Regions from separate parts of the Gordonia sp. ABKF26 genome, predicted to be linked through region 2. Evidence: riboswitches for the same ligand, from Rfam matches in the RefSeq annotation. Region 2 holds a riboswitch; the other holds the start of a gene.
What was found. Region 2 has a riboswitch for cyclic di-AMP ahead of AB4Z55_RS12215 (C40 family peptidase). Riboswitches for the same ligand answer to the same signal wherever they lie in the genome.
Positions count from the first base shown of each region.

Region 1 (3,795 bases), 2.0 Mb from region 2:
TGTGTTGCGAACAGCGCGACGGGGATACGACCACCCTGATCGGAATGGCGGCGAGTTCGTTCACCACCGTCTCGCTCGACCCGCCACTCGTCTCGGTCTGCGTGCAGAACACCTCGACGACCTGGCCGCGGATCCGCACCGCACCGGCCATCGGGGTCAGCGTGTTCGCCGGCGACCAGATCGAGCTGTGCAAGCAGCTCGCGGGATCGTCGGAGCACCGCTTCGACGGCATCACGCCGCTGAGCACCGACCGGGGTGCGGTGTTCGTGCCCGACGCCGCCGCACACCTGTCGTGCACGATTCACAACGAGATCCAGGCCGGCGACCACACCGTCGTACTGCTGGAGATCGAGTCCCTGCGCGCCGATCCCGATGTCGAACCCCTGGTCTTCCACGCCAGCACCTTCCGCGCCCTCGAGGCACGTAAGGACCCCACCCGGAAGTGAGTCTCCCCGCAGCATGACGGCAACCACATGAGCACGGTCGGCCTCGGCCTGCCACTGCCCCGCTCTCCGCGGGAGGCAGCGGCATCCGACGTGCCGTCCGAGGGTCCGCTGCGCGACACATTCGGCCGGGTGGCGAAGGATCTCCGGGTCTCGGTCACCGACCGCTGCAATCTGCGCTGCTCGTACTGCATGCCGGCCGAGGGACTCGACTGGATGCCCACCGACCAGGTGCTGTCCACCGACGAACTGATCCGGGTCCTGACGGTCGCGGTCCGCGACCTCGGCATCGAACGCATCCGGTTCACCGGCGGTGAACCACTGCTGCGCCGCGACCTGGAGGACATCATCGCGGCCGTGGCCTGCCTGCCGCAGGCCCCCGAGCTCGCGATGACCACGAATGGCCTGGGACTGCCCCGGCGGGTCGACGGCCTGGTCGACGCCGGGCTCGACCGCATCAACGTCTCGCTGGACACCGTCGACCCGGCCCGCTTCGCGGAGATCACACGCCGGGACCGTCTGACCGACGTGCTCGACGGCCTGGCCGCGGCACGGCGCGCGGGACTCGATCCGGTCAAGGTCAACGCCGTGGTGCCCGACCGCGCGGACCTCGCGGGAGTGCCCGACCTGCTCGCCTACTGCCTCGAGCACGGTTATGAGCTGCGGATCATCGAGCAGATGCCGCTCGACGCCGACCACGCGTGGCAGCGGGCGCAGATGGTCACGGCCCGAGAGATCCTGACGACGCTGCGCGAGCGTTTCACCCTGCTTCCCGACCCCGCGCCACGCGGGAGCGCTCCGGCCGCCACCTGGCTCGTGGGCGGCCACGACGGGCCACAGGGGCCCGCCCGTGTCGGAGTCATCGCCTCGGTCACCCAGCCGTTCTGCGGCGACTGCGACCGCACCCGCCTCACCGCCGACGGCTCGCTGCGCAACTGCCTCTTCGCGACGACGGAGACCGACATCCGGACCGCACTGCGCACGCTCCCCGACGACGAGATCGACGCGGCCCTGGCGCAGCTCTGGCGCGCGAGCATGTGGGCGAAGGCCCCCGGCCACGAGGTGAACGTGGCCGGCTTCCGGCAACCGGATCGGCCGATGTCGGCGATCGGCGGCTAGGCTCGCATCCGATGCAGCTCACAGTGCGATTCTTCGCGGCCGCGCGCGCCGCGGCCGGCGCCGAGGAGACGGTTGTCGACGTCGATCCGTCGACCACCCTCCGCGCCCTGGAGGAGACCCTCGCGGCCGGAAACCCCTCCCTCGCCACGGTTCTCGAACGCTGCTCGTATCTACGCGACGAGGTCGCGTTCTCCGATCGGACGCGTGCGCTCGGCACGTGCACCACACTCGACGTCCTCCCCCCGTTTGCCGGTGGCTGACGCCACAGCCCCCTTGTGACCTTAGTCACATCACGGCCCGGTAACAGGATGGGCACGGGACGGCCACTAACCCGTTGAACTGGGATGACGGCCGGAGTGGGTCGGAAGACCCGGATCCGGGCCGAAAATCGCTTGCGTTCAAGCAGGTGATTCAGTCCAACGAACGACGTACTGTACGAAGCGTCCTCCTCGGAGGTCACGACACAGCAACCAAGACATAACGTCCCACCGGCCGCGCCGAGCCTCGTTCCGCCGGTGGGAACGACAAGCAATCTGGGAACGAGGACGGGGGACCCAACCTCATCCCCTGAGACCGGGCACCACACCAGGTGTCCTCGGGGTTAAGTCCCGGAAGTCGCGGCAACCGCCACGACAACCGGGGCCGAGCACCTCTCGCTCGAACCCGACAGCTGACTTCGTAGGCGCGTGGAGAGAGGAAATACACACATGTCCGGACGTCATCGCAAGCAGACGACCAGCACGGCCGCCAAGACCATCACCAAGGTCGCCCTCACCGGCGCAGTCCTCGGCGGCGGAGCAGCCCTCCTGGGCACCGGTACCGCCAACGCGGCCACCGACGCCGAGTGGAACCAGGTCGCGCAGTGCGAGTCCGGTGGCAACTGGGCCATCGCGACCGGCAACGGCTACCACGGCGGCCTACAGTTCTCCCCGAGCACCTGGTCCGGCCACGGTGGCGGCGAGTTCGCCCCGACCGCCGATCAGGCCTCGCGCGAAGAGCAGATCGTCGTCGCCGAGCGCGTCCTCGGATCGCAGGGCAAGGGCGCATGGCCCACCTGCGGCACCGGCCTCTCGGGCTCGACCCCGCGCAGCGCGCCGACCGACACCCCGCGTGAGATCGCTCCGGTCCTCCCCGGCGGCAACGGCAGCGTCGACCTGGCCAAGACCACCGACGACGTCGCCAAGCAGGTCACCGACGCCCTCACCGAGGCCGGCGTCAGCCCCGAGATCAAGAACCTCTGGCAGGCGGCCAAGGACAGCGGAGTCTCGCTGAACCAGGACCAGATCAAGCTGTTCAACGACAACAAGCACCTGCTGCCCAACCCCTGATCCCTGCTCCACGCCCGATCTGGGACCCAGACGAAGGGCCCCGCACGATGAACCATCCGTGCGGGGCCCTTTTCCAATGGGGTTTCGACAAGCTCAACCAGCGGGGGCGGCCTCAGGCCGAATTGACCCATTCGTCGGTGCCGTCGTCGAAGAACTGATGTTTCCAGACCGGTAGCCGGGCCTTGACCTCGTCGACGAGGCGCGAGCAGGTCTCGAACGCGGCTCGGCGATGGTCGGCAGCCACCGCCACCACGAACGCGATGTCGCCGATCGCGAGGTCGCCGATCCGATGGGACACGGCGACCGCGCGCACGCCGTCGACCGCGGAGACCTGTTCGACGACCTCGGCCAGGACCGTCGCGGCCGTGGGATGTCCCGAATAGTGCAGGGCGGTCACGGTTCGTCCGCCGTCGTGGTCGCGGACGGCGCCGACGAATCCGACCACCGCCCCGGCCTTGCCGTCGGCGGCGTCGGCAACCATCGCCTCGTGCTCGGCCAGCGTGATCGCCTCGTCCACGACCCCGGTGTGCACCACCCGGGTGGCGGGATCTCCGGTCATCGGTGGTCGCCTCCGCGGATCTGATCGAGTGCGTGGTGGACGACGCCGGCGAGCACGCCCAGTCCGTCACGGACCCCGCCCGTCGAGCCGGGCAGGTTCACGACGAGCGTCGTCCCCGCCACACCGGCCAGCCCGCGTGAGAGGACGGCGGTCGGCACCTTCGGCAGGCCCGCCGAGCGGATCGCGTCGGCCAGACCCGGGATCTCGACGTCGAGCAGCGGACGGGTCTGTTCGGGTGTCCGGTCGGTGGGGGTCAAGCCCGTTCCGCCCGTGGTGATCACGAGATCGACCTCGGCGTAGACCGCGGCGCGGATGGCGTCGCCGACCGGCGGGCCGTCGGCCACGA
Region 1 is NZ_JBGCVZ010000003.1:4,644,028-4,647,822, forward strand. It holds gene AB4Z55_RS21495 (flavin reductase family protein) at 1-446, shown strand, start outside; gene moaA (GTP 3',8-cyclase MoaA) at 474-1,562, shown strand; gene AB4Z55_RS21505 (MoaD/ThiS family protein) at 1,574-1,822, shown strand; cyclic di-AMP (ydaO/yuaA leader) riboswitch at 2,048-2,263, shown strand; gene AB4Z55_RS21510 (transglycosylase family protein) at 2,270-2,890, shown strand; gene AB4Z55_RS21515 (molybdenum cofactor biosynthesis protein MoaE) at 3,003-3,449, opposite strand; gene AB4Z55_RS21520 (molybdenum cofactor biosynthesis protein B) at 3,446-3,795, opposite strand, start outside.
Region 1: linked by a shared signal. The riboswitch ahead of AB4Z55_RS21510 (transglycosylase family protein) and the one ahead of AB4Z55_RS12215 (C40 family peptidase) in region 2 are both predicted to bind cyclic di-AMP.

Region 2 (3,795 bases):
GCCCCACACGTACGGATCACCGATCCGGGTCAGGGCGGCCTGAACCGCGACGAGTCCGGCAGCGGTGCCCCTGGGCACCAGGCGCGGATCGAAGTCGAAGGTGGGTCCGCGGAGCGCGGCGAGCTGCTTGCCGGTCATGGACTTGTAGATCGCCCGGATCTGGATCGCCTGGAGCTGCAGGTCGGCCTGCTTCGTCTGCAGATCACCGCGCACGCGCTCGGCGCGGGAGACCGCCTCGGAGGCCGCCACTGCCGTCTGCTCGGCGTCTTTCTTCGCGACCGCCGTCTGAGCACGGACCTTCTTGATGGCGGTGAGATCCGCCGACGCCTGACGGGAGATCATGTCCAGGCCCGACATCTGGTCGAGCAATGCCTGGGGGGAGTCGCTGATCATCACCGCGTAGAGGCCGCTCACGCGGGCACCCTGGTAGCTGGCGCGCACGATCGCGTCGACCCGGTTCTGATGCACCGCGAGCTGGGCACGGCTCGTGTCGAGCTTCTGCTGCGCCTCGGCCGCCGCTGTCTTGGCCGCCGTCACGATGCCGCGCTGCTTGTCGTATTCGATCTTCGCGTTGTGCATCGCCTCGGTGGTCTTCTCCGCGTCGACGCCGAGCTGCTTGTAACGGTCGAGCAGTTGATCCGCCGAACGCGCGGGCACCGCGCGGGCGGCACCGACCCCGCCACCGACCGTCGGTACGAGCACGGCGAGCGCCGACAGGACGCAGACCGCAAGCATCAGCGGACCCGAACGCATACGTGGCCGCGTTGCGCGAGCCCGTCCCTCCCCGATCAGCACGGTCCTACTCACTCCCTCGTGTGTGCTCGTCGCTCCCTGAGCAACCCGGGTCGTCGTCACCCGTGCCCCACGTCCCGTCGACCACCCTAGGCCGCCGACAGGCCCCCGGGACTGGTTCGGGCGGATCGCGATCCACGCGACCCGCCCGTCCAGAGACCCTCGTGCTCAGTCTGTTCGTGTTCGGTTGTGGTCAGTACCGACGGATGCCCGTCAGCGTCCACTCCTTGACGGCGTCGCGCTTGACCGGCGTGCCGTAGTTGGACGAGTGGACGAACTGGCCGTTGCCGACGTAGATGCCGGCGTGGCCGCCACCGTTGAAGATCATCACGTCGCCGGGCTTGGCGTCGGAGTAGGACACCGCGCGTCCGCCACCGAGCTGGCCGTAGCTGTCACGCGGGATGTTCTTGCCGGCCTGCTTGTAGGACCAGTAGACGAGACCCGAGCAGTCGAAGGCGTTGGGGCCGGCGGAGCCGTAGGAGTACGGGGAGCCGATCTTGCTCTCCGCGGCCTTGACGGCCTTCTCACCTGCGGTCAGCTGCGGCTGGCCGAGCGGGGCGCCGCCCTGCGGGCGGAACTGCTGCGGAATCTGGTCCGGCGCGATACCCGGCACGGTGAACTGTCCCAGGTTGGGGATCTCGACCGTGGCCGCGGGCGACTTCTTCACGGGTGTGGCCTGAGGTGCGGGCTTGGCCTCCGGGGCCTTCGCACCGGGCAGTGCCGGGATCTCGAAAGTGCCCAGCGGGGTGTGGACCGGGGCGGCGAGAGCAGGGCCTGCGGCGGCGGCGAGCGAACCGAGCGTGATCGATCCGGCGATCACCGCCTTCCTGGCGACCGTGCTGCCACGATTGGGCTGTTCCAAACGATGTTTGGCCACGAAGCGAGTTCTCCTTCAGATCTTCCTGTACCGCCGACCGAGTTAGCTGTCGGGTTCGGGCCGGAAGAGTGGCCCTACGCGTGTTTCGCGCATGAGGTATCCACTGGACACTCATGCGTGGCAACGCGATTCACCCCGATTCGGAACGGTTTCGCGAGAAGCGCATCGATGGTGATGCGCTCCGACGAGCCCGCCCGAAGGTTGTGGTTCCCCGGTTCGCCGCGAGGGCGATTGAGCGGTGACTACTGCGGACCACTTCTGTTGAAGCGGGACGCTCCGCAAGGTCTCAGAAAGGTTACGAAATCGGATGCGCCCTGTCCACTAGGCGACGGACAGCCAAACCTGGGCCGATTCTCAGCCCGCCCTGAGGACCGTCACAGAGGCCTGCCGATCTGGCCCCTGAACTGCTTCTTTGGCGGATCTTGCAGATCGTGCAGCACTACTCGTCACCATTGCAGCAGCCTGCAGAACGTCGATGGCGAGGTCGATCTCGGCGTCCGCCTCGACCGTTGCCGCCGTTACCGAAACTCCACCTTGGTCCGCCATATCGTCCCAGCTCGGACCGCCAAACAGCACCGTCATCATGCACCCGTCACAGGCGACGGGACGGGCGGGGCAGCGCGCGCAGTCGACGTACATAGTGTGATCTCCATCTCATCTGGTGAGGCGGGGCCGTGTGGGCCCTCGTAGGGGTCGTGGTCACCGTGAGAACACCGCATTTCTCACGTCCAGGTGGAGAGTAGGAGCGACCACCGACAAGTCCGTCGAACAGCGATCGACACAGCAGTCACAGCAGTCACATGAGCGACGCTCGGTGCGCCGCCGTCGCGCTGTCGGTGGATCGAACTAGTGTTCGCCGGGTGACGCAGACCAGCGTGGCCGGCTCCCCCGCCGGGCAGCTCACCTTCGCCGACCTGGAGGCCGCCGATCAGGTGGCCACGGGTGACTCGTCGAACGAGTTCAGCGACCGCTCCCTCTTCGACACGACTCTCGTCGTGGTCGACCTGGAGACCACCGGCTCCGATCCGGCACGCGACCGGATCACCGAGATCGGCGCGGTCAAGATCCGCGGCGGCGAGATCATCGGCGAGTTCGCCACCCTCGTCGATCCCGGCCGGCCCATCCCTCCGCAGATCGTCACCCTGACCGGCATCACCACGGCCATGCTGACCGACGCACCGCGGATCGAGTCGGTCCTGCCCTCGTTCTTCGAGTTCGCCCGCGGCTCCATCCTGGTGGCGCACAACGCTCGATTCGACATGGGCTTCCTGCGCCAGAACGCGATCCGGCTCCAGCTCCCGTGGACGTTCGGCCTGACCCTGTGCACGGTGACCATGGCCCGGCGCATCCTCACCCGCGACGAGGCACCGACCGTCAAGCTCAGCGCCCTCGCCGACCTGTTCGACGTCGCGGTGCGACCCACCCACCGGGCACTCGACGACGCGCGCGCCACGGTGGAGGTCTTCCACCGACTCCTCGAACGCGTCGGCAACCAGGGCATCGCGACCGTCGGTGACCTGACGTCCTACCTTCCACGGACCGACCCGCGGCTACGGGCCAAGCGCACGCTGGCCGACCACGTTCCCTCCCGTCCCGGTGTCTACCTCTTCCGCGGACCGTCGGACGAGGTCCTCTATGTGGGTACCGCGGTGGACCTCCGCCGTCGGGTCCGGTCGTATTTCAGCGGGAGCGACCCGCGTCGCCGCATCGCCGAGATGGTGCTCCTCGCCCAACGGGTCGACTTCGTGGAGTGCTCCCATCCCCTGGAGGCCGCGGTTCGCGAACTACGGCTGCTGGGCGCACACGCACCGGCGTACAACCGTCGTTCGACGCAGCCGCACAAGGGATGGTGGGTGACCCTGACCGAAGAGCGCTTCCCGCGCCTGAAGGTCGGTCGCACGCCCACCGACGAATCCGTCGGCCCGGTCGGCAACCGCACCAACGCGGCGACCGTCGCCGATGTGATCTCGGCGGCCGCCGGCCTGCGGACGTGCACCAAGCGGCTCGGCGCCAACGGCTACCACTGGTGCCCCGACGCCGACGGACGCCGACGCCCGGGCTCGTGCCGGGCCGCCACCGCGCAACCACAGACGGTCCCCGACTACTCCCCGCGCGTCACCGCGGCT
Region 2 is NZ_JBGCVZ010000003.1:2,606,504-2,610,298, reverse strand. It holds gene AB4Z55_RS12220 (NlpC/P60 family protein) at 1-753, opposite strand, end outside; gene AB4Z55_RS12215 (C40 family peptidase) at 986-1,669, opposite strand; cyclic di-AMP (ydaO/yuaA leader) riboswitch at 1,686-1,917, opposite strand; gene AB4Z55_RS12210 (DEDD exonuclease domain-containing protein) at 2,530-3,795, shown strand, end outside.